One region of the Paenibacillus sp. FSL H3-0457 genome, then DNA from elsewhere that is predicted to be linked to it. Evidence: riboswitches for the same ligand, from Rfam matches in the RefSeq annotation. Region 1 holds a riboswitch; each other region holds the start of a gene.

Region 1 (10,322 bases):
GGGTCAAAATTGCCCCGAATGTATACCTGAATCAGGACCATGAGTTCCAGTGGCCGAGTCTGGATGCACCTGAAGATGACGGCAAAGGCTTCTGCCATGCACTTCGCGGTCAGGCAGCTGTGCTTGTAGATGGAACGGTGGTTCCATGCTGTCTCGATGGCGAGGGTGTGATTAACCTGGGTAATGTGCACGAGAAGTCATTCTCGGAGATTATTGAGGGTGAGCGAGCGAACAATCTGGTATATGGCTTCTCCAAACGCGAAGCTGTAGAAGAGTTGTGTAGAAAGTGCGGTTATCGTCAGAGATTTGGAGCCTGATATTTTATATCAGCAAGCCAGAAGACATTCAAGATCACACATTTGGAGACAAATGTAGTGGTCTTTCTTTGTTATTGGGGATTAAGTGAGGGGTACATACGTTACAAATGAGCATACCAGAGGTTGATATCAGCATATTGCTTGAGAGACCTAGCATGCAAAAAATGCCGATATGACAGGGATTGTACGATGTCATGATATATCTGATCTAATGATTATTCTAGTTACCTTCCTTATTTGGTAGGATTAGGTTGTTGGTCGGACAGAGGTGCACCTCTGGCGAACTTCCAGTACAAGCCCAGGCTGTACATTACCAAAAAACGAGAGAATAAGGGAGGAATAAAGTTATGAAAAAAATGTTGACGTTGTTACTGTCCGCTGGTTTGGTTGCTTCTATATTTGGTGCAGTTCCGGCTGCGGCTGCGCCTACGGTTGTAAATTCAACTATTATTGTTCCAAAGGGCACGACCTATGATGGTCAAGGCAAAACATTTGTAGCTAATCCTTCCACACTTGGCGACGGATCTCAAGCAGAAAATCAGAAGCCAGTCTTCCGTCTGGAGGCAGGGGCCACGCTCAAAAACGTAAACATTGGATCACCAGCTGCTGATGGTGTTCACTGTTATGGCAACTGTAATATATCGAATGTGGTCTGGCAGGACGTGGGCGAGGATGCACTGACATTGAAGTCTGCCGGAACGGTTAACATTACCGGTGGGGCAGCGTATAAGGCTTATGATAAAGTGTTCCAGATGAATGCAGCTGGAACAATTAACATCAAAAATTTCCGTGCAGATGATATTGGCAAACTGGTTCGCCAAAATGGTGGAACTTCCTTTGCAGTTAACATGACGCTGGATAACTCCAACATTTCCAATGTAAAAGATTCGATTATGCGTACAGACAGCAGCACATCACAAGGGAAAATTACGAATACCCGTTATTCCAAAGTACCAACGTTGTTCAAGGGGTTTGCTTCGGGGAAAACGAGCCAGTCTGGGAACACGCAATATTAAAGGATTGCCACAAATACCCATCTGATGTACATTAGAAGCAATGAAATAAGTGAACCGGGAGCTCAATGAAGTTGGGCTGAGAGAGTGGCCTTGTGCCGCTGACCGTACATCTGATCTGGGTAATGCCAGCGTAGAGAACATGGATTTGCGATATGTAAGGGTGAATTGTGGGAATGAACGTGGATGAACAACAGACCTCTTTGAACTTGAACTGTGGTGGTGTATCTGCCATGAAGGAGGGGTGCTGGTTGATATTCCGTATTTTCGACATCCATCCAATACATCATTGTGAGGATTGTACACTGTACGTAAGGCCTGCCCGGAATCGGGGAGGCTTTTTCGTTTATTTTGATAACCCCCACAGGGAACAAAGGAAGGGCGTAGAGAACATGGCAACAACAGCAGGCAACAAGCGATTGAAACTAACGGATATTCTGGTAACCATCGTGATCGCAGTAGTGTTTGGGGTGATTTACAAGATATGGGGACCTACATATGACTTGATGAAACCATTTGGCGTTCATGCGGAGCAGATGATCTACGGCATGTGGTTTATGGCGGGCACGTTTGCTTTTGTTATCATTCGTAAACCAGGCGTGGCTATTCTTGCCGAAGTTGCGGCTTCAACGGTAAGTGCTTTCTTGGGTAGTGAATGGGGCATGTCCACACTGGTGTATGGCCTGTTGCAAGGATTGGGAGCTGAGATATTCTTCGCAGCATTTTTCTATCGCAAAACGAATCTGTTTGTTACCTGTCTTGCAGCCATAGGAGCTGCAGCGGCTTCGCTTTTGCTGGATTACCAGTACGGGTATATTGATTCACTCTCGACGTGGAATTATACGTTATTTATCGGGTTCCGCTTCATTGGAAGTATTCTGATTGCTGGAGTGTTCGCTTATTATCTTGCCAAAGCATTGGAACTCACCGGTGTAACACGTTCGCTCAGGCCGGTATCCAAACAAGATTATGAGGCGCTGGATTAGATGAACGGGGAAGGGAGTTCGCAAGCGGTAAGTGTGACAAATCTAAGATGCAAGTTCCCGGGAGAGAAAGCCTTGGTATTTCAAGGCTTGTCTCTTTCTGTGCGTCAAGGAGAGAAAGTGCTGTTGCTTGGCCCAAGTGGCTCCGGTAAATCGACGTTATTGCAAATTTTGAGCGGTTTAATTCCACGTTCGGTTGAGATTCCGATGAAATGTGATGATATTCAGGTTCCCGCCAAAGCAGGAGTGGTCTTTCAAGATCCGGATACCCAGTTCTGTATGTCCTTTACGGATGAAGAGATCGCATTTGTTCTGGAAAACCGAAATATTCCGCGTGAAGAGATGCCTGCTCTGATTGAATATTATCTGAAACAAGTGGGGTTATCCTTTGAACAGAATCGTGTATTGATCCAGTCCATGTCTCAGGGGATGAAGCAGCGTCTTGCGATTGCTTCGATGCTTGCCATGGACCCGGAGGTATTGTTTTTGGATGAACCCACTGCACTGCTGGATGATGAGGGGACTTCCCAGGTGTGGGATACCGTCAGACGGATCGCTAGTGACAAAACAATCATCATCGTTGAACACAAAATAAACAAGATTGTGGATATGGTCGACCGCATCATTGTGGTATCACCTGAAGGAAAGATTGTGGCAGATGGGCCAGCACAGCAGGTATTTACGCATGAACGGGGCAAGCTGAAGGCATATGGGATCTGGTATCCAGGCATATGGGAGGAGCAAGAGCGGGCAGCTAAGGAAGAAGAGGGAAGTACTTCTGGAGAGCTTCAAGTTTGTGTGGATCACGGCATCTCAAGTTTGGAAACACAGCGATCGTCTGACTTATCCGATACACCGGGTATATCCCCCATATCTCACGACTCATCCTTTTCGCCTGTATCTCCCGCCTATCTGCCTGCACTGGACTTGCAGCAGTTCACTGGATGGCGTGGGAAAACACCTTTCATTCAGGTGGAGCAGGCCAAGGTATGGCATGGAGACTGTATTGGTATTGTCGGAGCTAATGGAGCTGGCAAGAGTTCATTGTTGTTATCTCTGATGAATATCCTGAAAACAACAGGTCATTATGAGGTGGAAGGTCAGCCTTCTGGCAAAACGGAGCAGCTTGCAGATCGAATTGCGTTTGTATTTCAGAACCCGGAGTTTCAATTTGTGACCAACACGGTCGCGGAAGAAGTGGAATTCTCATTGCTGGGGGGCAGGCTGACAACGGAAGAAAGACTTGTCAGGACTGATCATATGTTGAATCAATTTGGGCTAATAGACCTCTCAGAGCGCCATCCCTACCAATTATCGATGGGGCAGAAACGACGCTTGAGCGTTGCCTCTGCACTGGTGAGAGAGCAGCGAATACTGCTGTTGGATGAACCTACTTTTGGACAGGATGCCCGCAATACGTTTGCCATGTTAGCACAGCTGGAGCAATTGCGGAGAGAGGGAACAGCTATTGTCATGGTTACCCATGATCGTGAAATTGTAAAAAGATATTGCACCCGAATCTGGACGGTAGATGAGGGGAGGTTATCTGATGCAACTGTCGTTTCCTCACCGTGAAACCTGGCTTCATAACGTCAATCCGGGATTAAAGATGATCATTCTGACGATGATGTTTGTCATCGTTATCCTCATTCACAATCTGAATGTAATGGCCAACGTTGCGTTGGCGATGATGCTGTTACTGTGCTGGGCAGGTCATCCGTGGTACAGATTGATGCTGTACGCATCACCATTCATTCTGGTGTTTATCTCCACGTCTACAGGCATGATGATGTTTGGTAAGGGCGAGACCACATGGTATAAGTGGGGACTGATCCACATAACCGAAGAGAGTTTCTATCGCGGTCTGCACTTGGGTTTTCGCTCGCTGACTATGGCCGCGGCTGGGTTACTTTTTGGTCTTACGACCAAGCCTGTGAGACTGTTTTATTCCCTGATGCAGCAGTGGCGGCTTCCCGCAAAATATGCCTATAGCTTTTTGGCCGCGATGCGCATGATCCCCATTTTGCTGGATGAATTCCAGACGCTCCGTTATGCGATTCGTATTCGTGGAACACAGCAACGCGGCTCTCGCTGGAATGTGTATGGTACACTCAAGCGTTACGCTATTCCGCTGCTGGCACAGAGCATTCGCCGTGCACAGCGAATGGCGGTAGCAATGGAAGCGAAAGGGTTCACAGATGGCGCGAGCCGCACGTATTACATTCAGATTGGCTATTCGCGAGCTGATCTGTGGTTTGTATTTTATTATATGCTCACCTTAACGGCTGCTTATTACATCGGGGTTACCTTTCCTTATCATGCTACGATGGTGGATGTAAGGTAATACGGGCAGATAGATAGAAATATATTGAGGTAAACGGTAACCTTTTCCTTTTTACTGCGTCTCTATTGGAAATAACTTCTAATGAATGGGGATGAACGAGAGTGAAGACGGGTCCTGACTGGCAGAGAACGGGGTACAAATGGATTACCATGACTGGATTATCAGCTGTGCTGTTGACGGGCTGGATGCTGCTGGATTCCAAAATGGTCGCCCTTGAAGGACAAGCTTTGGCTACAACGCCACAAGCATTGGGGGAAAGTTCCCAAGTCTTAACTGCAAAGTTAGCTTACAAACAAGGAGACACCGTTACGCTTATTAATGACATCCCTCTGTTCAAAAACAGAAGGGACGGCAGTGTGGCTGCTGACAAGCTGGGGATTGAATACTATACAACAAAAAACGAAAAGTATACGTTGGCCTCGGTTCGAGGTGAGTGGGTGCAGCTTAAGTCAACCGATCATGGAAACTTTTGGCTGCCAAGTTGGTATGCACTGAAGGAGAGCAGAAGTATGACGGAAACAGCTCCCCAAAGCTTCACACTCCAATCAGGCAGCAAGCTGTATCTGGCACCAGATAGTTCTACAACCTGGTCTTTTGAGAAAGTGCTAACAGATAAGGCTGTTATTGTTGCAAAGTGGAAAGGCTGGTATGGGGTATCCATTGCTCCACGAGTCTGGAATAAAGAATCCTCCACGTATCGGCCAGGACTCTTCTGGATCAAGGCACAGGCTATAGAACAGCGGATGAATGTGGCTGATGGCTGGTTCAATCAGGAGGCATCGCTGCCAACTTCGGTTATACGCCATCTGACAGATATTAAGCTGAACAAGGCAACCACCTCCAAACAAGTGGCTGGGTGGTTAGGCGAGCCGGATTGGAAAGAGAGTTCAAGCAATCTAAATTTCACGGGTTATTCAATGAGTATTGGACAGACCTGGAGATATGAGCGGGAAGATGCGCAATTTCTGGTCACATTAAACAAGAATGGCAGACTGGCCAGAACACGCTGGAATTTAGCACAGGATAATCGAAATGCTGTTGTTTCCGATTGGAACATCAGTCGGGCGGATGAATATGGGTTCACAACAAAAATCTATGGCACAACACTGCCAACGACAATCCCTTGGAAACCGGTATGGACCAACCAGGGGGATATTAACTACACTTTTTTACAAGCAGCCACGGATGATGTGCTTCTGATGAAAGGGGATGACGGTGGATTCAGCGGGGGTTACTACGAAGGTTCTATATATGCCCTTGACCGACATTCCGGCCAGCAATTATGGGAGATCAACGGGGGTTTTGGAAGACAGCAGGCAGTGGTGGATGCAGAGCGCAAATACGTTACAATCTACACCGATTATGACCCTGATAAGAAAAAATACGTGGATCGTATTCGTCATCTGAACTTGAAGAACGGAAAGGTCATGTGGACGTACACTCCTAAGCAAAATTTTAAACTAAATGGCATCACCGCTGCGAAGAACGTTGTGGTTGTAGATAACCCGGTTGTTGAGAGCTCAAGCAACAGTTGGTTAACGGTTCTGGACAGTGCAAACGGAAAAACATTGTGGACGCGAAAACTGGCTAAGGGTTATGAATTATTGAACAAGAGTGCAGATGACCCCTATGTGTTGTATTGGGAAAAGAATAAGCTAGTTGCAGCCGATCCGCAATCGGGCCGAACCGTATGGAGCTTGAAAGCTAAACGATCTACCATAGAACAATTTGTGAATGATCCATATTTTGATGGAATCGAACGTATGGATCCCTTTGCAACCACGAATGCTGAAAGATGGCTATCGTTAGATAATCAGTGGCTTCTGCTTGATCTGAACACGGGGAAAAAGCTTGCCCAATTCCCTGTTCTGGTAGGACAGAGATTTGAGGCGCTGGATGATGGCATGTTGTTGATCCGTGAGAACAAAAACGGCGATCATTACGGCGAATATGAAGATTTTACAACCACCCTGTATGATGCCAAGACAGGCAAAACACGCTGGACGATCAAGGGCAAGATTGAACGAGGACTGGTGGAAGAGGATCAGTTGTATGTGATTAAGAACGGTTATCCAGCGGCTGTGGATTATAAAACGGGGGAGACGCGTTGGAATGCCAAAGATACGATTGCAACACTAAGGCATCCGACGAATCAGGGAAGTTATCTGGTCATTGATGATCAGTTGCTGTTGCCCATGGACGAAAATCTTCTCGTAATGAACAAAAAGAATGGAGCACTGTTAGGTCGTGTACATGACGTTGTGATGGGAAACCCGGAGCACCGGGACCGGGATGCGAAGAATGGAATGATTAACCGGATCGGTAATGAAGTGTATGTGGGTTCGTCCAACGGACGTTTTCGTGTACATGAAGCCAGCCGCCTGCAGGAGGCAATCTCACCTTAAAAGCTTGTCTCGTAAGGGATGTTGATTTATTATAAATGAACAGGCTTGCTCGCGCTCCGGTTATCGGCTGTGCGGGCTTTCTTCATGTGTTCTTGAAGAACCATGCATGATCATTCACGGGAGGACTCTCCATGATCTCATTATATGGTGTAAGCAAACGTTATAACGAGCGCGGTTCCCGTGCAGATCAGGGATTCGAAGCATTAAGCTCGGTGTCCCTCGAAGTGGGACAAGGAGAAATACATGGCATCATTGGATCAAGTGGTGCAGGCAAATCCACACTTCTGCGGATGCTCAACGGGTTGGAAAAGCCGGATGATGGTGAGGTTGTTGTGAATGGGCAGCACCTGCCCCAGATGAATGAACAGAGTCTGCGTCAGGCACGAAGATCCATTGGCATGATCTTTCAACACTTCAATCTTGTCAGTAACCGAACGGTGAGTGGCAATGTCTGCATGCCATTGGAGCTTGCGGGTATGCCCCGTGCGCAGCGAGTTGAACGTGGACTTGAGGTACTGCAGTTTGTTGGACTGGAAGACAAGGCGGGTCAATATCCTGCTCAGCTTAGCGGAGGACAGAAGCAGCGTGTGGCGATTGCACGAGCGCTGGCCAGTCGTCCGGATGTGCTGCTCTGTGATGAACCGACCTCTTCGCTTGATCCACAGACCACGAACGGTATCCTGGATGTGCTGCGTCATATCAATGAAACGCTGGGCGTGACCATTGTTGTAGTAACGCATGAGATGGAAGTGGCTCGCAGACTATGTCACAGGATATCCGTCATGAAGGATGGGCGACTCGTTCGTACGTTGTCTAAAGCGGAAGTGAGCAGTATCCCTACTCCGCAGCCTGATCTGCTGACCTCCTTGCTTGCGGGTGACGAATACGGGATGACAGGTTCGTCTCTGTTCCGTAAGGCAGAACAGGAGGACAAGTCATGAGGTTACCTGAGTCTGTGCTGAAATATCAGCATGAGATATGGCAGGCGATCGGAGAGACTTTTGTCATGGTGGGTATCTCCATTGCGGCAGCTGTTCTGATCGGGTTACCTCTGGGTACACTGCTGTACTTATTCCGGAGAGGACAACGGTATCAGAATCAAACGCTGTCCTTTGTACTTGGCAGTGTCGTTAACATCGTTCGTTCGTTTCCGTTCTTACTGCTGGTTGTATTCATGATTCCATTCACACGGATTGTTGTGGGAACGTCCATAGGTACGCTGGCGGCAACCGTGCCACTCTCGGTCATTGCAATTGCCTACTACGCCAGACTGGTGGAACAAGCGTTGTTGGATGTACCGAGGGGAGTGGTTGAAGCGGCTGCTTCCATGGGGGCATCGACGATGCAACTTGTGGTGAAATTCTTGTACGTGGAGGCACGATCTGGTCTTGTACTGGGACTCACGACAGCTACGATTAGCTTCATCTCCTACTCGACGGTGATGGGCATTGTAGGTGGCGGCGGGGTTGGTGATTTCGCCATTCGCTACGGTTATCAGCGCTTCGAAACGGAGATTATGGTATTTACGATCATCATTATGATTATCCTGGTACAGATGATCCAATTCACAGGCAGCAGACTGTCCCACTGGCTGGATCGCAGATCCTGAACGGTTGGACCGTGCATTATTACGAATAACCAATACAGATTATACGATGAGGGGTAGACATGAAATGAAAATGAAAATGATGCTTATGTTGCTTGCAGTAATGCTGGTTGTAGCTGCTTGTGGCAAAAAAGAAGAAACACCTGCGGCTGAAGGAACAAAAGAAGATACACAAGTTGCACAAGAAGTTACGCTGAAGGTAGCCACGTTGATTCCACCGATGACAGATGTGCTCGATATTGTTAAACCGCTATTGAAGGAAGATGGCGTTAACCTGGAAGTTGTTGTGTTATCAGATAACGTACAGCCGAATACGGCACTGGCGAACAAGGAAGTGGATGCAAATTTCTTCCAACACGTGCCTTACATGACCCAGTATAATGAAGCGAACAATGCCAATCTGGTGGCTGTACAGCCTATCTATAATGCCATTTATGGCGGCTACTCCAAAAAGTACAAAACGATTGAGGAATTGCCAGAAGGTGCAACGATTGCAATTGCAAACGATCCTTCCAACATTGGTCGCTCTCTTGTGATGCTGGAGCAGAACGGATTGATTAAGCTGAAAGAGGGCGTAGGTTTTAACGCCACACAGGCAGACATCACCGAGAATACAAAGAACTTCAAGTTTGAGGAAGTGGACTTGTTGATGCTGGCTCGCATGATGGATGATGCTGATCTGGTAGCCATGACTCCGGCATATGCCAGTCCGCTCGGTCTTACACCGAAAAAGGATGCATTGTTAACCGAGAAGGATGATTCCCATTTTGCAATCACCATGGTTGCCCGTGAGGATAACAAGGACTCCGAAGCGATCCAGAAGCTGGCCAAACGCATGGCGGGTCCAGAGGTCAAAGCCTTCTTCGAAGAGAAATATGCAGATATCGCGATCCCGGCATTTAAATAGAGAATACGTAGTCCTATGTGAACAGCTTTTGAGATCTGAGCGATAACGCTTGGATCTTTTTTTATGGAATTCGGCAAGTTACTGTAACAAGTATTTAAAAATTTAACAATTTGGTCATATCGCTGGGTTACTTTATTTAATAGTTTTTTCGTATAATTTGTTTGAAAGTAGTTCTTTAGGATTATAAATTAAGAGATTTAAGTAATATTTCTAGTGCGAAAATTGTCTTTTGCGAGAGGCAGGACCTAATTTTTAATATCTTGAGGAAGGAGGGTTCTGTACTCTAAGAGAGCTAGACCAAGTAAAACTAAATTAATCTGGAAGAGGTAGAGAAATTTGTCCCGAAAAAATAGCAAATCGAATTGGTTCAACAAGATCCATAATAATTTTAAGACGAAACTGGTGGTGTCTTTTATTGCTTTCTTGGCCATTCCATCGTTTAGTATTGGAGTTTTGTCTTATAACAGTGCGAAGAATGAAGTTGAGAAGCAAATTCTACATAGTGCAATGGAAAACGTGAACCTTGCCAGTGCGACCATCGATCTTTCGATTAATGCCAAGCGCGACCACATTGAATATTATGCGAATACACTCGCCGAGGAATTACGTCAAGAAGATGCAGAGGTTCGGGTTGTGAACGAATTGAAGGGGTACGCTGCACAGAACAAAGATATTATCACCATAGGAGTGGGAACAGAAGCCGGTGTCTACCTGATGTCCTCCAATGCGGAAATGCCTGAAGATTAC
Region 2 (10,322 bases), 2.6 Mb from region 1:
AAATCAAAGGCCCGCGAATAAAGAGGTCAATCCAATCCTTCCCATAAAAAGGTGAAAGCGGCGCTAAATAAGGTTGACCTAATGACGTTAATGCATGGAGATGCGCAAGAATGCCGATTATCCCGACCACGATTCCTGGCAGCCCAAGAAACGATGCAAGGATAAGAAGAAGCAATTGCAACAGAACCATGGATTTTGTCATTTGATAATTGGGAACTAAAAAGAAAGCAATAGCGGATATACCCATCAAAACAATTAATACTTTACTTGCAAAGCCTGCCTCTACAGCCGCTTGTCCAATGACAATACCACCGATAACCCCTAGAGTTTGACTGGTTTTGGTCGGCATTCGCAAACTTGCTTCTTTGATGATTTCCAGCGTTACGATCATGAAAATTCCTTCCACAAACGGAGTAAAGGGCAATTTGCTTCTCGATTCCAATAATACGAAGAGAATCGGCAGCGGAACCATTTGGTAATGAAATGTCGTTAACGCAACATAAAAAGGAATCATCGTCAAAGAAATAATAAAACTTCCATACCTCATTAAACGTAAAAAACTGGCTACCGGCCAACGAAGGAAGTAGTCTTCTGGCGATTGGAATAGATGGAATAATGTAATGGGACAAATTAAAGCAAACGGTGAATTGGAGACTAATAAAGTCAGCTTACCCTCACCTAAGGCGAAGGCGCAGGCATCCGGCCGATCCGTTTGTAGAAACTGGGGAAAGACCGTATGGTTATGATCTTCAATAAAAGCTGCAAGCTGTGCGGAGTCTAAAAACTGATCGAAATCCACACTTTCAATTTTCTCTCTTGCAAGGGAAACAAATTCCGGATTAATTATTCCGTCTATGTACATTAACACAACTTTTGTTTTACTCAGTGATCCTATAGTGAAGCTTTCCGTTTTTAATGTCGTTATAGGCAAACGTCTGCGCAACATTGTAATGTTATTATCGATTTGTTCGCTGAAGCTATCTTTCGCTCCATATATAACCGTTTCCGTTTGGGAAGGTTCAATTGCCCGGCCAAGAGGATTTTCCAACTGTATGCCTAGCCATTGATCGTTGACTGAATCGTATAGAAGAATATATCCTTGCATTATTTTTTGCCCAGCATCTTCGATCGATATAACTTCTGAAACATCAGAATTGATTATGCATGAAGGAAGCGAATTTCCGCCTGATTGATGAAGTGGCTGAATAATCGCCTCGTTTAAACGCTCTTGATCTATTAATGTTTTTATAAATAAAAGATGGACTGAAGCACTCGTACCTATTTTGTGCTCAATGATTTCGGCATCTTCCATATGGTTTAATATCTGTTTTAAATCATCAAGCCATGTAGACTTTTGATGATTTTTCATTTGAGGCTCGTGTTTTTCAACCATGGTCGTCTCCTTTATCAAAGTAATAAAATGGTGATAAGGTTAATATCTTGTCCTGTAATCGAAAAATCATACGACCGGCAATTTGTAGTTTAACAGCAATATCGGGAACAACATGCTACCAGATTAATCTTAATCGAATGAGTGTATTATGGTACCCTACCCTTTGTATCTGTCTCCGGCTTTCCTCTTGGGCGACAAAAAACAAAAAGACAGGCATCAACTGATACCTGTCCCTATCTTAAGTTCATTAGAATTACTATATTGCCCTTAGATAAAGGGCCTACGGTCCCGCAAAATGAACTGAATAATCTGCTATTAAAATCTGCTTTGAAAAGTGGGATGTATCAAAAGGTAGGAGCAGGTAATTCATCAATGTTCATGCGTAGTAGACTATAGGGTTTTTGTCGCAGGTCTTTTCCGTAATGAAATCTGGCCTGCCTATGTAATTGGTTCACAATTACATATAAGTATTGATCCGGACCAATAGAAAAAGTATCCGGCCATAAAATTCGGGGATCATGGGCGATGGTTTCCATGATTCCATTTGGCAATATCTTTCGAATACTATCGTTTTCGTAATCTCCAGCATAAACGTTTCCTTTAGCGTCTGTGATCATCCCATCAGATGCACCCTTCTCTCCCCAATACTGCACAAGATCACTTAACTTAAAATCCGGTATCGTTCTGTCTCTTAACGATTCTGTTGAGATAGAGAATAACTGGCGACTGGTTAATGGACAATAGAATAACATTTTTCCATCAGGGGAAATCGCTATACCATCAGAGGCCAATCGAAACGGAGATGTCGAACCATCCGCGTTTCGATTCATCAAAATTTTACCTTCCACTTTCGGCACAAAATACGGATCGGGTGAGGTCGAGCTTGCTCCATGCAACCGTCTATACGCATTTCCGTTTTCTAAATTTACGACGATAATAGCGCCTGGACCATTGGAAGAAGAATCCGTTATATATGCGTAACCTGCTTTTCCTACACGAAAGTCAAATCGGACATCATTTAGATACGTTGTCGGCAAGACTACATCATCTGCAAATGTATATACTTTTCTAATTGTATTTGTTTCTAAATCTACCGCGACTAATTTTGCCCCTCCTTTAATAGGCTCTGAAAAATTTGGTGCAGCCGTGTCCAGTACCCACAGGGTTCCCCTTCCATCTGCAACAACACTCTGGACACTAATGAAGGACATAACGATATTCAATGGGTTGATCAAATTCGTTTCTTCATTAGGATAAGGTTGCATCTGACCATCAACAATTTCCGCTACCGTAAATCTAACGTCATCTCCCCATTTTGGAAAGCAAATAAAGGTACGCCCGGTTTCGGATACACTAACGCCTGTAGGCATAGCCCCGTAAAAGGAATGAACGAGTTCTAACTTACCAAAATATTCTTCCATAGGTAACATAGGCTGTATGATGTCCTCCTCAACATAGTTGAATAGATATTACCTATAATTATGTTCAAGACTTTTTCTAATGCCTGGCCCTTAATCATTCTTTTTTAACCTCGATTTTGAAATTGTCCGATACATTTAAAAATACAAAAAAACTTCGGCGTAAGCCGAAGCATGTTGACGTTAACTATATGTGCTCTAGGAAAAATGCTTCTTCCGATCGTCAACGCAAAACTTTGCCAAGCTTATCAGTACCAAAACCGTTTTATTGTTGGTCCGGTAAACCTAATGCATTGGCTGAAGTTATCGCTTGATCTAAAAATTCCTCTGCTCGGGTCAATTGCTGCCTGGCAATCTCCAACGCTTGTGAATTTGTTGCCGCATTAGATTCACTTAACGAGCTTATTGCCTGATTTAAAGCCGTCTGCACCTTAGAAACCGCGTTAGATGCATGCTGCTCCAGCGTATTACTACCACTCGAGTTAAGTGCATCTTCTGCTGGTTTTCTTGCGTTTTCGGTTGCTAGATCAATTTTGTTTTTATTGGGCACCGTGACTCCTCCTTCCATGAGTAAGATCATTCATTTAAACAGAAATAAGTATGGGATTGAGATTTTGTTTATATCCCTGCGACTGTATGGGAATATTCGGATCTTACCTCTCCGGTGATCCATATTAGTATAAGATCCGATGCATTGGAAAATCTAATCTTGATGAAAAAGGAGGGGATCATTTCTGAATGGCTAATCCAACGCTAGCGCCGCACGAATCGATGGAACTGCATGAAGCGTTAAACTTCAAAACGCTCTGCATCGCTAAGTCGAAACTTATGCAAGGCCTGGTCTTTGACCAAGAGCTAAAAGCATTAATGCAGAAAGACGTAATTCAATCCATACAACAGATTGCTGAGCTGCAAGCAATCTACGCAAGAGCTCCTTTTCAAGCACCCGTTCCGAATAATCCGACACCTATAACACATTAAGGGGAACTCAGATGAATACCGATTATTTAGATCCGATTAATTCATTGAATATGCCGGAAATGGCAGATATGACTTTTGCCATGGACTTCCTTCTTCGTGCCAAGGAGGGTGTACGTAATTTGTCCATCGCCCTGACGGAAACGGCTTCACCGGATGTAAGAGCCCTGTTGCATACTCATCTGAAGCAGGGAATTTCAATGCACCAAGAAATTTCGGAGCTCATGATTCGCAAAAAATGGTTTCATCCTTATGAGCTGAACGAACAGTACCAACTCGATCAGCTTTCGGCGAAAAATACGGTGATGATCGGGCAGATGAATCTGTTCCCGGGTGATACGTCACGTAAAGGGATGTTTGATCGGACCCCAGATGAACATATTGGAGGACATAAAGCATGAAGGCGGTAACGTATCAAGGGGTTAAAAATGTCGTGGTCAAAGAGGTGCCGGATGCGAAGATTGTGAAACCGGACGATATGATCGTAAAGATCACCAGTACCGCGATTTGCGGTTCTGACCTTCATCTTATTCACGGGATGATCCCTAACCTTCAGGAAAACTATGTCATCGGACATGAGCCGATGGGGATCGTAGAAGAAGTGGGCCCTGGCGTGACCAAGGTAAAAAAAGGCGACCGCGTAATCATCCCGTTTAACATCGCATGCGGAGAATGCTTTTTTTGCAAAAATCAGCTGGAAAGCCAATGTGACAATTCCAACGAACACGGGGATATGGGCGCATATTTCGGCTACTCCGGAACGACCGGCGGATATCCCGGCGGGCAAGCGGAGTATTTACGGGTCCCATTTGCTAATTTTACCCACTTTAAGATCCCTGAAAACTGCGAACAACCGGACGAAAAGCTAAGCTTGATCGCCGATGCCATGACGACGGCATTCTGGAGCGTAGATAACGCCGGCGTTAAAAATGGAGATACGGTCATTGTGCTCGGCTGCGGCCCGGTCGGACTCCTAGCCCAGAAGTTCTGCTGGCTGAAAGGAGCTAAGCGGGTCATAGCCGTCGACTATGTCGATTACCGCTTAAAGCATGCGAAGCGAACAAACAATGTGGAAATAGTAAACTTCGAACAGGATAAGAATATTGGGAACACTCTCAAGGAAATGACCAAAGGCGGCGCCGATGTTGTCATTGATGCGGTAGGAATGGACGGCAAGATGAGCGATCTTGAATTTCTAGCCAGCGGTATGAAACTGCAAGGCGGCACCATGAGCGCATTTATCATTGCATCTCAGGCTGTTCGCAAAGGTGGCACCATTCAAGTCACTGGGGTATACGGCGGACGTTATAACGGATTCCCGCTCGGTGATATCATGCAGCGAAACGTGAATATCCGTTCCGGACAAGCTCCGGTCATTCACTACATGCCATACATGTACGAGTTGGTTACGTCTGGCAAAGTGGACCCTGGCGACATTGTTACGCACGTCATTCCGCTCAGCGAGGCCAAACGGGGCTATGAAGTGTTCGATACAAAAACGGACGATTGCATTAAAGTCATCTTAAAGCCTTAAATATGAATAGATACATGGGAGGACAATCTGAATGGATTCCACATACGCTTTGCATGAGATGCTCGAGGTACATGAAATAGCTGCGTTCAAGACGGTTTGTATGACTAAATCCAAGACCATGCAAGCTCTGGTAACCGACCCGGAGCTCAAGCAAATTTTGCAACAAGATGCGATCTTATCACAACAGCAGCTTCAGGAGCTCGGTGGAGTGCTGTCTAAAGCGACTGTATAGGAGATAAAAAAATGAACCCAATATTAGAACACATGACTGGTCTTAATACGCTGACCGATGACGTGATCGCAATGGATTTTTTGATGAACGCCAAGAGCGGTGTCAGAAACTACGCCATGGCTGTGACCGAATGTGCCACCCCCGAAATCAAACAAATTTTGATGAAACAGCTCGATGAAGCCATAGATTCTCATGAAAAGATATCAAATTACATGGTGCAGCATGGTTTATACCACCCTTACCATATTGCAGAGCAAATTCAGCTCGATCTGAAAAACATTCAGACTGCTATGAACATTCCGTCCTGACACCCTTTTTGATTTTAGCCAGAGACTTCAGAGAACAAAATGTCCCTGTGTCAAGAATTTCAACAATGAAAAAAGGCGGATACTATCCGCCCTTTTTTTGGCATCGTCACGAAACACGCTTATTGCAAGCGTTCCTTTACGTATTCTACTTATTTCTATCCTGAGACTGTTTATGGCCGCTGCTCTCTACTTTAATTGACTACAGTGAACTTAAGGCTCCAGCTTCCATGACATTTCCCAAAAATCAAGCTCAAAGCGACTGCACATCACGAAAATATCCTCCATCCGTTGGTACGTTCCCTCGCTACAGCCTTCTAATAGCTTATCAGTTAACGTCACTAGGGATTGATTGTTGCTGTTGTATTCAGAGGAAGCATATCCTGTGATCCACTCTCCGTAAAAAGGATGCTCAGCTGCACCTGGCTTTTGGGCAAGGACTTGACCAATCTCTGCATAGCTCCATGAGCAGGCCAGAATGGATACAAGTACTTCTGCTATGCCACCCGCATGGGAAACAGAGAGCATATAGTTAGTATAGGCTGCATTTTTCAGGGCAGGTTTTACCTGGAAAACATGATCCTCTGTAATTCCTAATCGCTCCATATAAGAACGATGAATTTTCATTTCACCATTCAGGATGTTATCTACGTTTTCACTAAAAAACTGCATCAATTTGGGGTCGTGCGACTTGACAATACCTAGTGCAAATACGCGGGCATAATCGAACAGGTACAAGTAGTCTTGCAGCAAATAATAACGAAATTGTTCAACCGTTAAGGAACCATCTCCGATTCCTTTAACAAAGGGATGCTCAAGACATTCCTTCCACACAGGCTGTGCTGCCTGATATAGTCTCTCTGAAATAGTCAACATGTGTTCCTCCAATTCATAATGTACGTATTTAAAAACAAAAAAACGAAACATCCTATGGATGTTTCGCAGACAAATACACTAAAACAAGGGGGTTCGCATGAGCTACCCAAGTACAGTGTTTCATCGTTGCATCCCTACGTTGGCATTATCCAAATCAGGTAAGGTCGGTTTAACACCCTCTCAGCCGGTTAAGGCTCCCTCGCAAACGGTTGTATGTAGTTGATTACTTTCCTATTCCCATAAAAGATAAAATAACATCCATTTAGTATATCAAGGGCTGTTAAATATAGTCAAGGAAGATTGTATCGCCCCTCATCACCTTTGGTGACGTATGTAAACGATGAAAACCATCACAACAATGGTTGAGTTTCAGCCACTGTTATGATGGTTTCTATTCTTGCAACTACTGCCGATGGTTTAATGCCCGAGTTTGTTCTTTCCGACAAAAGTGAGTATTCCGTACTGGGAAGTATTTCTCCAGCTCTCATTGGTCGTATCATTCCACTTGGCTACGCTCTGCTTACCTCCGCCCTGGTTGTCGTTAATTTGGAGCTCGAAACCGAGAACATTTCCTGCTTTGGGCGTCAATGATTGTAAATGAATTCTGGCTTCTACGAGATATCCTTTATTTGTTTTCTTCACAGCACTTACAAGGCGTCCAGGTGAGGCACCCCCTGCAAAGGTTCCCACATTGTCTGCACTGATTCTGAACTGGGCATCATCATATTGAAAATACGGTGTGCGCTGGTGATTCTCGTCCAGGAAAATCTCAACCGAATCCTGATCCCATGGGTTGATACTATCTGTAATGATGTTTGGATCAGTGACGTCGATCAGCAGGTATAGATACTCACCTGACCACATTGCGCGAGCCACTGCCTCTGCACCTTCGCTCTGGTTCAACCGTTTTACTTCAAATGGTGCAGCCTTATTCCATGATGTGTCTTTCTTCCCATCAATCTGAACAATCCCTTGCACAGCTTGTGCAGATTTGGGCATAGGGGCGAGTTGAATCACGCCGTATTTGCTTGTATCCTGTTCCTGAGATTGTGTTCTATCATTCCAGTACAGTGGATTATAAGGTTGTGTCCCACTTGAACCGCCATCAGTCACACGGATATCCAATCCGGCTTCATATTCTGATCCGACTTGGATACCACCCCACGGAATGGACAATTCAACCTGATATCCGGCTTTTGTCTCGCGTACACGATATGAACGCTGCTCCACACCCTCAGCTTTGCCCGACCGCTTAATGATTACGTGTCGGTCATCTGCTTCATATGAAGTGGTCTTGCCATTATTGAGATCAACAAAGATATCTACTCTGTCATTCACATCTGCCTTTGCATCCTGTACATCCACGAGGATATACAGGTTACTATGATCCCATAAAGTGCGGAAACTGGCTGATCCCGAAGAGTCACCCTTCAGTGGAGTAGACACCGCTTTGTTCCAGAGCGGATCTTGTGTCTGTTTTTTGATATCCGGTTTACCCGAAAGTGAGACGGCTCTCTGCGTCAACACAGGCAAACTGGATTCATCCACGAGTCCCCAGTATGCCTTTTTGGCCTTCAGGGCTGAATCAAACAGCATAGCCTGGTTGTTGTAAGACTTCTCATCTTGGAGTCCCCATAAGGTAACTGAAGAAATGTGGTCTTTGTGTTTTTTGTACAAATCCAACAGTTCCTTATATCGATACGCCTGCTTTACTGCAACTTCATCGGACATCTCTTCACCAAATGGAATTCCGCTATCCACATCCAGTTCCGTGATCTGAATATCCAATCCAAGTTCGGCGAACATGCTGATCGTTTTTTCAATTTCCTTGATGGGCGGGGATTCCAGGTTATAGTGGGATTGCAAACCCACACCATCGATGAGCCCTTTCTCTTTCAGTCGTTTGACCAACTGATACATATGCTCTCTTTTCTCAGAGATTTCCGTGAAGTATTCGTTGTAATATAATTTGGCATTCGGATCGGCTGCACGAGCGAATTCATAGGTTTTCTCAATATAATCCGGACCAATTAGTTCATAAAAGGGACTTTTACGTAAACCGTTGGCATCACCATTGCTATCCGCAATCGCCTCGTTTACCACATCCCAGGCATAGATCTTACCTTTGTATCGGGTCATGACGGTTTCAACGTAATCCTGAATCCGGGCAAGTAGTAATTCTCGACTCGCAGGGTTACCCTGAGGATCCTTGAACATCCACTCTGCTGCATCAATATGCCACAACAACGCATGTGCGCGTACGCCCATACCATGCTCCTCGGCGAACTGAACATATTGATCGGCTGCCTCGAACTCATAAACACCTTCGGAAGGAGACATGTACTTCGGTTTCATCTCGTAGGTTGCGGTCAAGCTGTTAAAGTGCTTTGTGAGCAGTTGTCCATATGCGCCTTCCAACTGCCAGCGATACACCGCTGCACCAATGGGGAAATCATCTTGATACAGGTCTTTCAGAGACAGAATCCCTTCTTCAATCTCCAGTTGCTCGGCCAGAGTAAATGATACATCATCCACATAGAACGATAACGTATCTACGCTATCTTCAGAGATGTAGGGTGTTTCGATGAACAAATTCAATTCAGTGGGATCATCGCTATACTGAAATTTTCCGGTGATTTTGTGCCATGTATTCCATTCTGCTTTGGCAATTTTCACGCTACCGATTGGGTTCCAGCTTTCGGCAGTTGTTTTTTTATATGTGGTGAGCTGTAATGTTTGATCCGTGGTGGGCTCCTGAGTAAGTCTTACATATGCCGCAATTTCGTACTCTTGGTTACGCTTAAGCAGATCCTTCATGGATAACATCGGTCCATGATAGGAACGCTCACGGTTGGCGACCAGCATACTGGACTGACCTTCGTGTGCTTCCTGCTGTGTCACTGTCAGCCTTTCGTTACCTGTACGTGGAGTCCACCCCTGAAGTGTACCGTCTTCAAAGTTTGTACTCAAATGACCTCCCTCCACTTCCGTAACTGCTTTGGCTGCATGTGAGACATTCGTAAATGGAAGCATGGCGAGTACGAGCACAAGAACCAAGGCCGTTATATTCCATTGACCTAACCGTTTCATACAATTCCTCCTCTTGATTTGGTCTAAGTATTTCTGAACGGATTAACATCCAGATAAATAGATTATAGCTCTTTGGATAACGCTTACATATAACAAATTTACAATAATTACAATAAAATGTTATCACTTGGTAATCTCGTGTGGGTTTAGGAAGCTGGAGTTCGTTCGCAAGGGATATCAAAAAACCGCTACATATTTGCAAAAATAAAAGACCGTTTCCCGATAAAATACGAGAAAACGGTCATCGTTAGAAAGTATCTTTTTTCCTGTCTGCTAACAGGCATATAAACTTTGTTTTATAATCGTCCCTCGTGACCCTGATCCTCCTGCACAATTCGAGCTATGTGAATCATCAAATATAATAATTCCTCGTTTGATATGGAGATATCCAGCATATTCTGCACGTAGGTTTTAATCATCTCCGCGCATTTGTATTCAAACGGATGCTCCTTCACCATGTGTTGAAATATAAAATCTTTCGCCGAATTGCCCAGAC
Region 3 (10,322 bases), 270 kb from region 1:
TTTAACCAGATAATATGCCTCATATACGGGTACCATTGACTTCCTTAAAATTGGGACTATTCACATAACAACCGATTCGATCCTCCCATATCAAACCTTTCATATTAGGTCCTTTACTCCTGAATTTCCCTAAAAACGTTTACATCTCCTTAAAACCGGGTAAAATCACTACAATCCAAGTTGGAATTACGCTTTAAACTCTTTTATTTCGTCTAACAAGTCACATGTACCTATATGCGCACCTGGCATGGTAACCAGTCGAAATACATAATTCATAAAAAACGCATCAAAGGAGGAACCAAGATGATCCGCATGCCTATTCAGCAAATGATCCCGTACCATCACCAATATCCGCGCAACACGGCGACCACTGCTCCTAAAAAGGAGAATGAGAACACTCAAGGTCTATCCTTTCATGAAATTCTGCAACAAAAAATGGCGAAGAAAAATGCTTCTCCTTCCCTTAGATAAAAATGGACACCGGACCGACCCTAGTCGAGTCAGGTTATCAACCGTCTTTCCGCTGCTTGGCGGCAGGGCGGTTATTGGCGTTGAGCAATAAACGACTGTACAGTTCTCAGGCATGTTTCTATAATGGTTTAAATATCTAAAAGATCCATGACATATACGAACTGTAAAAGGGGACTTAGCACATGACCACCATTGGTTGTTTTCACGCTCATTATTCCAACATCGCCTTAATTGAAGAGACGCTTGCTCCTTATGAAGTTGAATTGGTCCATTACGTCGATCCAGGTCTGGACCGTCTTAAACATGACGCTGACTTTTCCGCGGTCGTCATTCACGAGAAGGTAGCCCAGACGCTCCAATGGATCGCTGAGTGTCATGCCGATGCCATTCTGGTCACGTGTACCCTGTTTGCGACAGTATTGGAGCAGGAAGCCATACAGGTCCCTGTGCCTGTGATCGGCATAGATGATCCGTTATTGCAGGAGATGCGGCGAGTACCAGGAGATTACATAATATCATTCACCAACCCGGCAACTATTGAAGGAACGATGGCACGGTTGAATCAGGCATTACAGCAAGAGGATGAGAATGGGCAACTACACGTTGCCAAGACCTCTCAGACGGAAGCGGTGTGCATCCCTGGGACATTTGAGTTGATTATGCGTGGAGATCAGCAAGGGTATCTCGAAGCGGTACGAGAAGGCTTACAGCAGATTGCTGAGCAGTACCCGGGTAAAGCGGTAGTGGCGGCCCAACTGTCTATGGCTCCCGCTGCTGCACAGGTTACAGTAGATCGCGGTATTCCGATCCATAGTCCGCTAGCATTGCTTGCGGCGTATTTGGAGAAGAATTTGGAACTGGCTCGACAGTAGCTGCTGATTTGGAGTGAAATATTACAATCACTAAAAACATGTGAAAACTACTATATCGACTCCTTCTGCAAAATAAAAATGCTCTCGAACAAGAGCATTTCAAATGGTATAATCACTTTGTACAGCCAATTTGTGGTGGGAAATAGGCTTGCCTCCAGTGGGAGGTGATCCTATGAACTTCTCTTTTAACGACGTAATCGTGTTCGCGATGTTAATTATTGCGCTCCTGACATACATCGATCGTAAAAAGAAGTGACCCGCCACAGGTTGACGGCCTGACGGGTCACTTCATCTGAACTTGCTGCACTCGGAGGAATACCCACCGCAAATGCTGTGCAGGAGTAGCCATTGGCCTGGCTACTCTTATTGGTGTTTACTTACATTCATTTTATTAAACATCTGCTAGACAATCAACCATAATGCTGATAAAAAGTATCAGGAAGCTGATCAATAAGATGAAGAAGACGACATGATAGCAGTATTCTCACCTTCAAACGATGTCAGACTGCCCAGCTTGCGCTGTATCGGCGCCTAGGAGCGTGTCCGATATTCCTCGGCCTTTTCCTGCATCCCGGCAGCTACAGCCTCATTCTCAGACAATCCTTTATCAGCGGCAAAGGCACGAATGTCCTGCGTGATGCGCATGCTACAGAACTTTGGTCCACACATGGAGCAGAAATGAGCTTCTTTGGCCCCTTCTGCCGGTAGCGTCTCATCATGGTAGGCCAGCGCACGTTCCGGGTCCAGTGACAGGTTAAACTGGTCACGCCAGCGGAACTCGAACCGCGCTTTGGACAATGCGTCATCGCGGCGCTGGGCACGTGGATGGCCTTTCGCCAGATCGGCGGCATGAGCTGCGATCTTGTAGGCGATGACCCCTTCCCGCACATCATCCTTGTTGGGCAGGCCCAAATGTTCTTTTGGCGTAACATAACAGAGCATGGACGTGCCGAACCAGCCAATCATGGCCGCACCAATGGCGGATGTGATGTGATCGTAACCCGGGGCAATGTCGGTCGTCAGCGGCCCCAGCGTATAGAACGGTGCCTCTTTACATATCTCCATCTGCAAGTCCACATTCTCCTTGATCTTATGCATCGGCACATGACCCGGGCCTTCGATCATCACCTGCACATCATGCTTCCATGCAATCTGCGTCAGTTCCCCAAGCGTGGCCAGTTCCGCCATCTGAGCTTCGTCATTCGCATCGTAGATACTGCCTGGACGAAGTCCATCTCCCAGTGAGAACGCCACATCATACCTTTTCATAATCTCGCAGATTTCTTCAAAATGGGTGTACAAAAAATTCTCCTGATGATGCGCAAGGCACCATGCTGCCATAATGGAACCACCCCTAGACACAATACCTGTCATTCGCTTGGCGGTCATGGGGATATAACGCAGCAGTACACCTGCATGAATCGTAAAGTAGTCCACGCCCTGCTCTGCCTGCTCAATGAGTGTGTCACGGTACAACTCCCAGGTCAGCGCTTCCGCTTCGCCATTCACCTTCTCCAGCGCCTGATACAGTGGCACCGTACCAATCGGCACAGGTGAATTGCGGATAATCCATTCCCGGGTGGTATGAATGTTTTTGCCTGTGGACAGATCCATCACCGTATCCGATCCCCATCGTACCGCCCAGGTCATCTTCTCCACCTCTTCCTCAATGGAAGAAGATACAGCAGAGTTACCTATGTTGGCATTGATCTTCACGTGAAAATGACGACCGATCAACATCGGCTCACTCTCCGGGTGATTGATGTTGGATGGCAGAATGGCCCGTCCACTCGCCAGCTCCTGTCTCACAAATTCCGGCTCCACGCCTTCACGAATAGCGGCGAACTCCATCTCTGCCGTAATGACTCCCTGCCTCGCATAATGCATCTGAGTCACACAGCGTCCTGGCTGTGCCCGCAGCGGTTTGCCACGTAATCCGGGGTACTCTTCAGCGCCGGCTCTCTTCCCTCCGGGCTTTAGTCCGTTATCCTCCGGTTTAACTGTACGGCCCTGATAAGCTTCAACATCGCCACGCTCTGTGATCCAGCGGGTGCGCAGGGCTGGCAGACCTGCGCGGATATCCGCATGAAATGCGGGATCGGTCATGGGGCCGCTCGTATCGTAGACACGCAGCGGTTCGTTATGCTCCACCCCTTGGGGAGTATTCGTGTCATGAAGGGCTATCTCACGCTCCGGTACAGCAATGTCCGGCCGTGAGCCCTGAATGTAGACTTTGCGGCTACCGGGAAAGGGCTGAACCCGTCCGGCCGCTCCTGTTTCTTTTTCCACCTGCTGATCGTTATGTCCCCGCTCCGTCGCTTGTTGTCCCGTTTGATTTCCTGTACTCATGTTCGCTTGTCTCCTCCTCAGTGTTCGTCGCTTGTTTGGTTGGTATCATCATTAGCTTGGTTACGTACCTGTTCCAAATCATGCGCAATGCAGAGAAGAAAGAGCGATCCTACACCAGACCAGGGAAGACACTTTTCATGTACAGTTAACAACAGACGGAGGCTGCCACAGATCTTGGATGATCTATGGTGCGTTCTCTATTCATCCAAGCCCACTTCCGCAGGTTATCGAAAAAGAAGCCCATAAAATCCGCGCTATATCGCCCGTTCCCTGTATATAAAAAAGCCGGTCCCCGAAGGAACCGACTTTTATGTCCATCACCAATAATGCACCTTCATGCAGCTCCTTAACGGAGCCCTACAAGGGTCACATCATGTGGTGGTTGTGGTCATATCGCCGATTACTTCCCTACGCTGGTATGATCCAGATCAGGTGCAAAGGGTCCGGAATCTCATGCGATTCCGTCTCAGTCCGGACAATTCGGACTCCCCCAGTAACGTTAATAAGTTGCGGCTTACATAGGCCGCCGTTCATATTCAATGAAGCTGGCCCCGTTGGGCCGTCCATTACAGAGTAGCGCAACCGGAACATAAAAACAACCTTTATATTCCAGAACACCAACTCAATTGGAGAAAAAACTTACATCAACATCAGGATAACATGAGCCCCATTTGCGTAGCAGCATCCTTCAACACAGGTGCGTATTCATGCAATGTCTCCTGCGAAAGTCGACTGACAGGTCCCGAGACCGAGAGGGCAGCTGCGATATTGCCTCTGCGATCCATAATCGGTACAGATACCGCGGCAGCTCCCGGCTCACGTTCCTCATAACTCGTCGCATATCCGTTATCCCGGATATCTCCCATTTGCGCCAAGTACACCGCCGGATCAATAAACACCGGCCATTCCGGCCCGTTCATCAGTTCTTCACGATCCTCGTCCGTGGCAAACGCCATCAAAACTTTGCTGGAAGCCCCCACAGACAGCGGGAGTCTAACACCAACGGGAGCGACTCGGCGGATCGCCTGATCACTTTGTACAGCCTGAATCCGAATCCGTTCACTTCCATCACGCAGGTACAGACTCACGGTCTCTCCCAATCGATCTCTCAGTCGCTCCATCGCAGGTAACAGCAGTATAGCGGGATCATCACTGCGGGACATATGAGCTGACAGCTCCCAGATTCGGATGCCAAGTCGGTACTTCTCTGTTGCTGCATCGCGGATCACGAACCCTCGATCCTCCAGCGTAGCCATCAAACGGTGGACTGTACTTTTGTGCAGGCCGATCTGGCTGGCAATTTCGGTGAGTCCCAGATCACTGCGTGTGGTAAAACATAATAATATATCCAGCGCCCGTTCCACAGCCCGGACGGTTAACTTGCGATCTTCCATGGCATAATGCCCTCCTCATGTTTCATCACATGAAACTTGGTTACATAAATTATATGAGAAACGGTCTCATCTGTAAACCAAAAAGAGCCAAAATCAAAATAGACCAACGTGTAAATTTTTCCTTTTTATAAGACTTAATCCCCTGTAATTTACACACTAAGGTAATGTTACCCATATATCTTAAGAACTATATAACAATTGCGTAACAAATGCCCTCAATCAATTGACTTTGACTATACGGGAACATACGATAAAGATATATTACATTAAGATATCGCTCTGAAGCAGGCTCTGAAATCGACGCAATTCTCTTTTCATGTCGTTGTTATCTTCAACTGAACTTCAAAGGAGGGGCATTCATGTATCCAACATCCCAGAGCGAAGCCCCGCTGCAAACAAAAGTGTCCGATCTGCCCTCTTCCCTATCACCGAGGCTGATTCGGTTCAAACATATTATCGTAGCGTTGCTGCTCTCCGTTGTATTTTTTCTACTGTTTTGTTTTATTGCACTGCATGGTTACATCGCATGGGTATTATCCAATCCTACTGTAGCGCCGGTCTTCTCCAATCCAATGCAGGCCAAGAACATGAAGTACGAAGACATCACGTTCCCGGCAGCAGATGGCAGCCGGACGATGCAGGGATGGTATATACCTGCTGACAATGCTGCAAGCAAAACGATTATTTTCAGTCACGGCTATGGTGCCAATCGTGAAGAAACATGGGTACCTATGTATGACCTGGCCCACTATGCCCATCAACTCGGTTTCAACGTGGTCATGTTCGATTATGGCTTCGCCTCACAGGTGAACAAAGCTGTAGCCACAGGTGGCAAAGCTGAGTCACAGCAATTGCTGGGTGCCATCCAGTTCGCCAAGCAGCGAGGTGCACAGGAACTGGTTGTCTGGGGTTTCTCGATGGGTGCCGGTACAGCGTTACAAACCGGACTTATTACGAAGGAAGTCGATGCGATGATTCTGGACAGTGCGTTCCTGCTTGAGCCGGATACGCTGTACCACAACATTCATAACCAGATCGATCTCCCGCGTCAGCCTACACTCGAGATTATGAAGCTGTTGTTCCCTGTTCTGAATGGTACCGGACTGCAACAGATTCCATACCAGGAAGTGAAAAAGGAAGATTATCCGTTCCCGATTTTCTTCATCCATGGTACAGAGGACGAGAAGGCGCCTTATCCAATTGCGGAGCAGCTCGCTGCCAACCAGACCAATCCGTACTCGGATGTATGGATTGTCCAGGATGCGCATCATGAGTTGATCTTCCGGGAGCATCCGAAGGAATATCTGCGCCGTGTCTCAACTTTCCTGAGTCATGTAACGAAGACAAGCAGTGACGATGTGCAGAACACGAATAATGGAGAGTAACCAAATTTCAATCATCCGAATTTTTCGTTGATTCCAGAGCCCTCAGGGGCTCTTTTTTTTGCACTCATAGGACAACAGGCTATCGGAATATACTCTTGGGACGCATGAACAGACAGTCTGCATGCAATGAATTTCATCTGAAGGAGGTTCAACATAGATGAACTGGTATGGATATGGTCACCTGCTGCCTCTGCGGACATTGGAGGAAATCCGTTTCTGGAAAGAGCAGGAGAAAGAACATACACTCGTCATTCGTGCCCTGGTTCCTGATCTGGAGCCCCCCTACGTCAAGCTACTGGAGGAATGGGAGGTTACCTTTGCAAACAGTGAGCGAGTAGCCAATCAGCTTTTAAAACAACTATTGCCTGGAACCCATCCGCCTGCTCCCTACATCGTTCGTTGTATCGATCAACTTGTGTTGGCAGCTCGGCAGCAATCGAGAGAGTTCATCAAACAGCTGTATGTTCTTCTGGAACAAAGTGCTGCTGTGCAAGCTGTTCCGCTTGCCAAAGTACTCATTCTGCATTTTATCCGCGAGTCGGAGTATTTTCTGGGCGTATTGGATACGCTTGGCCAACCTGGCATCTTGCGCGAAACGGATTCGGAGCCATCACTTTTTCTGGAAAATGCGTTGCATACGTCAGAGTCAGGAAGCATCCATCGCCAAGCTTCAGAAGCTCCAACTTCTCCAGAGGGGAATGTAAATGCACCTGCCGCTTCAGCTCAGATTCAATCCGCAACCATTCAACCGCCTTCTACGGGAACAACACAAGCCACACCCAGCTCTACAGCACCTCCCGTAAAAGAGAAGCCGGTTCCCATCGGAGGACACACACTGCCGCCTCTCCCCTATGCGTACAATGCGCTGGAGCCACATATTGATGAGCTGACGATGCGTATCCATCATGACAAACACCATCAATCTTATGTGGACGGACTAAATGTAGCAGAGAAAAAGCTGGCGGAATCGCGAAAAAAGAATAACTTTGAACTCATCAAACATTGGGAACGTGAACTTGCCTTCAACGGGGCAGGCCACTACCTGCATACGATCTTCTGGACAATTATGAATCCTGCTGGTGGCGGCAAACCTTCCGGTATGCTGGCAGAGCAGATCAAGCGGGATTTCGGAAGTTATGAAGCGTTTAAGAATCAATTCACAGAAGCCGCGAACAAGGTGGAAGGCAGTGGCTGGGCGATGCTTGTCTGGAGCCCGAGAGCACATCGTTTGGAGATTTTGCAGGCGGAAAAACACCAGAACCTGTCCCAGTCCGATATCGTACCGCTCCTGCCACTGGATGTGTGGGAACATGCCTACTATCTGAAACATCAGAATGAACGCAAAAAGTATATCGAGGATTGGTGGAACGTTGTCTACTGGCCCGCTGTTGCCGAGCGTTACGAAACGGCACGCAAGTTGTTGTGGCCGCCTTATTAAGCTTGGGGTTAGATGGATTAGAGAAAAAAGAGATATCTCCAGCCGAATGACTGAAAGATATCTCTTTTGGTGTAGACAAAAAAGCAAGCCTCCGGTAAAAAGAGACTTGCTTGTATTTTGAGAGACTTCCTATTTCTAAATGTTCACTTAAGAAGCACAGCCCTCGCACGCCACATAGTTGTCGCCAACCTGTTTGCTAATGGAGATCAGATCGCCCAGCTTGATATCAGACTCATCTGTAAACTCCAGATCGGCTATACGTGCAACGATCAGTGCAGCAGCCTCTTCCTTGCTTGTTGCCATTTGGCTGAACTCGGATTTTTCGCCTGTTGATACAACCTCATATAAATACGTATATCTCAATGTGTCCATCCTAACACTCTCCTTCCGAAATCACATCATATCATCTCTATTAACCAATTCCAAGCCCTAGTAAAAAGTGTTAATCGTATCGCAGCTTCATCTGCTCAGCTGTCAGGCGTACTTCTTCAGAGCCAACGCTAAGCACCCTGCTGGTCTCCGCAAGTGGATAGCGATCTCGCAGTGTCCGAACCAAAGCCGCAGTATATGCCGCAGCCGAAGGTACACCTGCCAATTCTTTCAGACTTGCCATCGTGCCAGGCTGAACATCGGGATATCCTTCACTCGCCCCGCCTGCTGCATGCTGATAGAATTGTCGCACATCTGCTGCCAATTGATCACCCTGACCGTCCACGATGATAAAAGCCGTAATGATATACGCCTTTGCCTGCCTGCGCTGGGCAATACCACAGAATTTCAATCCACCTACACTGACATCATAATCTCCCGGGCAAAAAGCACCTTGAACCTCGCCAGTTTGCGCCTGATTCGACCACGGCGTTAGCGACTCGGCAATAATCGAAGCCATTTCCCGGAAATCATCATGAATATTGATGGCATGTCCGGGATTAGGCAGAATCAGCGACACATTAACTACCCCTGGGTTCAAGGGTACTGCCGCTCCACCGGAAGGCCGAACACAGACCGCTGTCCCTTGGCTTCTAATCTGTTCCATCGCTTCTACAGCCTGTGGCAACCTGCGGTCACGCAGACCCGCTACAAAGGCATCTGGGTGTCTCCATATATGTGCAACTGGTAGATGCCCTGCCCCAACCCGCCTGCACATAACTTCTTCCCAAGCAAAAGCTTCGAGTACACTGCTACCTTGTCGCATGAGTGGTGTCTCCCAGATTTGCAGACGCATTGAAGCCTGCTGATCTGCCTGTAGTCCCTTTTCCGGCTGAACCGGTTGATCTGAATGGGAAGGTACACTCATCGTTCCATTACCTCCGGCTTAACGAATTCATATGTATCCAGTATATAGGAATGACAACGCATATATAAATAAGCCGGTTCCCAGGGAACACGGCTTATTTATATCACATCCTATGGCTTAGAAACTGCTGCTTCCAAAACCAAAGGAACTTACTCATCAGGCTTGTCCAGCGAGTGGACATACCTGATCTTAATCTTTCATCAAAGACAAGAACTCCGCACGTTGTGCCGGATTCTCACGGAAAGAACCACGTACAGCAGACGTAACCGTCTTGCTTCCAGGTTTCTTCACGCCGCGGGAACACATGCACAAGTGCTCGCCTTCCACAACGACCATAACACCATGAGGTTCAACGGCCTCTGTCAGAATGTCAGCGATCTGTGAAGTAATACGTTCCTGCACTTGAAGGCGACGTGTTACTGCTTCGACCAGACGAGCCATTTTGCTCAGACCAACGATCTTGCCACTTGGTACATACCCAATGTGTACCTTGCCGAAGAACGGCGCCATGTGGTGCTCACACTGACTGTAGTAGACAATATCCTTGACGATAACCAGTTCTTCATGATTCTCGTCAAACGTGACACCGAGCACATCGCGCGGGTCTACTTCATATCCGCCAAAAATTTCTTCATACATTCGGGTCACACGTGCAGGCGTTTCAAGCAGCCCTTCACGTGTACTATCTTCTCCGATCAATTTCAGGATCTGCTCTACATGATACTCGATCTTCTCCCGATTGTCGGATACTTTTGAATTCAAATAATCTTTAACGCCAGCCACTGCCAAACGCCTCCTTTCGAACCACAATAAGGTAAGCAGTTATTCACTTCACTGCTATTATTTTCGGCGGCCCGAACTTTTACGCGCAGGATGCTGTTGCGGCTGAGGCATTTTCGCTCCTGGCTGCTGATTCTTCATCATCTGCTGGGCACGCTGCATTTGCTTGCCATTCAGGTTGTAGCCCATTTGCTTCGCCATTTTCTGAAGCATGTCCGGATTGCTTTGCATTTTCTCAAGTTGTTTACGCAAGTAGAACACCCCGATGAAAAATCCCCCGACCAGACCAACAATCAATGTAATAATCGGTATAACAATATCCATCTCTTAGACACC

The links. Region 1 has a riboswitch for thiamine pyrophosphate ahead of MHH25_RS04670 (ECF transporter S component). Riboswitches for the same ligand answer to the same signal wherever they lie in the genome.
Region 2: linked by a shared signal. The riboswitch ahead of tenA (thiaminase II) and the one ahead of MHH25_RS04670 (ECF transporter S component) in region 1 are both predicted to bind thiamine pyrophosphate.
Region 3: linked by a shared signal. The riboswitch ahead of thiC (phosphomethylpyrimidine synthase ThiC) and the one ahead of MHH25_RS04670 (ECF transporter S component) in region 1 are both predicted to bind thiamine pyrophosphate.

The regions. Positions count from the first base shown of each region.
Region 1 is NZ_CP150283.1:1,019,617-1,029,938, forward strand. It holds gene MHH25_RS04660 (radical SAM/SPASM domain-containing protein) at 1-317, shown strand, start outside; gene MHH25_RS04665 (pectate lyase) at 665-1,333, shown strand; TPP riboswitch at 1,377-1,487, shown strand; gene MHH25_RS04670 (ECF transporter S component) at 1,723-2,316, shown strand; gene MHH25_RS04675 (ABC transporter ATP-binding protein) at 2,317-3,888, shown strand; gene MHH25_RS04680 (energy-coupling factor transporter transmembrane component T) at 3,863-4,657, shown strand; gene MHH25_RS04685 (PQQ-binding-like beta-propeller repeat protein) at 4,759-7,062, shown strand; gene MHH25_RS04690 (methionine ABC transporter ATP-binding protein) at 7,194-8,003, shown strand; gene MHH25_RS04695 (methionine ABC transporter permease) at 8,000-8,671, shown strand; gene MHH25_RS04700 (MetQ/NlpA family ABC transporter substrate-binding protein) at 8,736-9,575, shown strand; gene MHH25_RS04705 (methyl-accepting chemotaxis protein) at 9,912-10,322, shown strand, end outside.
Region 2 is NZ_CP150283.1:3,640,683-3,651,004, reverse strand. It holds gene MHH25_RS16135 (spore germination protein) at 1-1,393, opposite strand, end outside; gene MHH25_RS16130 (L-dopachrome tautomerase-related protein) at 1,738-2,823, opposite strand; gene MHH25_RS16125 (hypothetical protein) at 3,077-3,361, opposite strand; gene MHH25_RS16120 (hypothetical protein) at 3,550-3,792, shown strand; gene MHH25_RS16115 (spore coat protein) at 3,804-4,190, shown strand; gene MHH25_RS16110 (zinc-dependent alcohol dehydrogenase) at 4,187-5,323, shown strand; gene MHH25_RS16105 (hypothetical protein) at 5,355-5,555, shown strand; gene MHH25_RS16100 (spore coat protein) at 5,567-5,863, shown strand; gene tenA (thiaminase II) at 6,074-6,736, opposite strand; TPP riboswitch at 6,850-6,947, opposite strand; gene MHH25_RS16090 (endo-1,4-beta-xylanase) at 7,154-9,826, opposite strand; gene MHH25_RS16085 (PRD domain-containing protein) at 10,123-10,322, opposite strand, start outside.
Region 3 is NZ_CP150283.1:753,118-763,439, reverse strand. It holds gene MHH25_RS03545 (hypothetical protein) at 304-471, shown strand; gene MHH25_RS03540 (hypothetical protein) at 654-1,343, shown strand; gene thiC (phosphomethylpyrimidine synthase ThiC) at 1,875-3,692, opposite strand; TPP riboswitch at 4,081-4,194, opposite strand; gene MHH25_RS03530 (IclR family transcriptional regulator) at 4,343-5,086, opposite strand; gene MHH25_RS03525 (alpha/beta hydrolase) at 5,446-6,471, shown strand; gene MHH25_RS03520 (Fe-Mn family superoxide dismutase) at 6,629-7,909, shown strand; gene MHH25_RS03515 (hypothetical protein) at 8,057-8,281, opposite strand; gene MHH25_RS03510 (lipoate--protein ligase family protein) at 8,352-9,206, opposite strand; gene folE (GTP cyclohydrolase I FolE) at 9,396-9,989, opposite strand; gene MHH25_RS03500 (YneF family protein) at 10,047-10,310, opposite strand.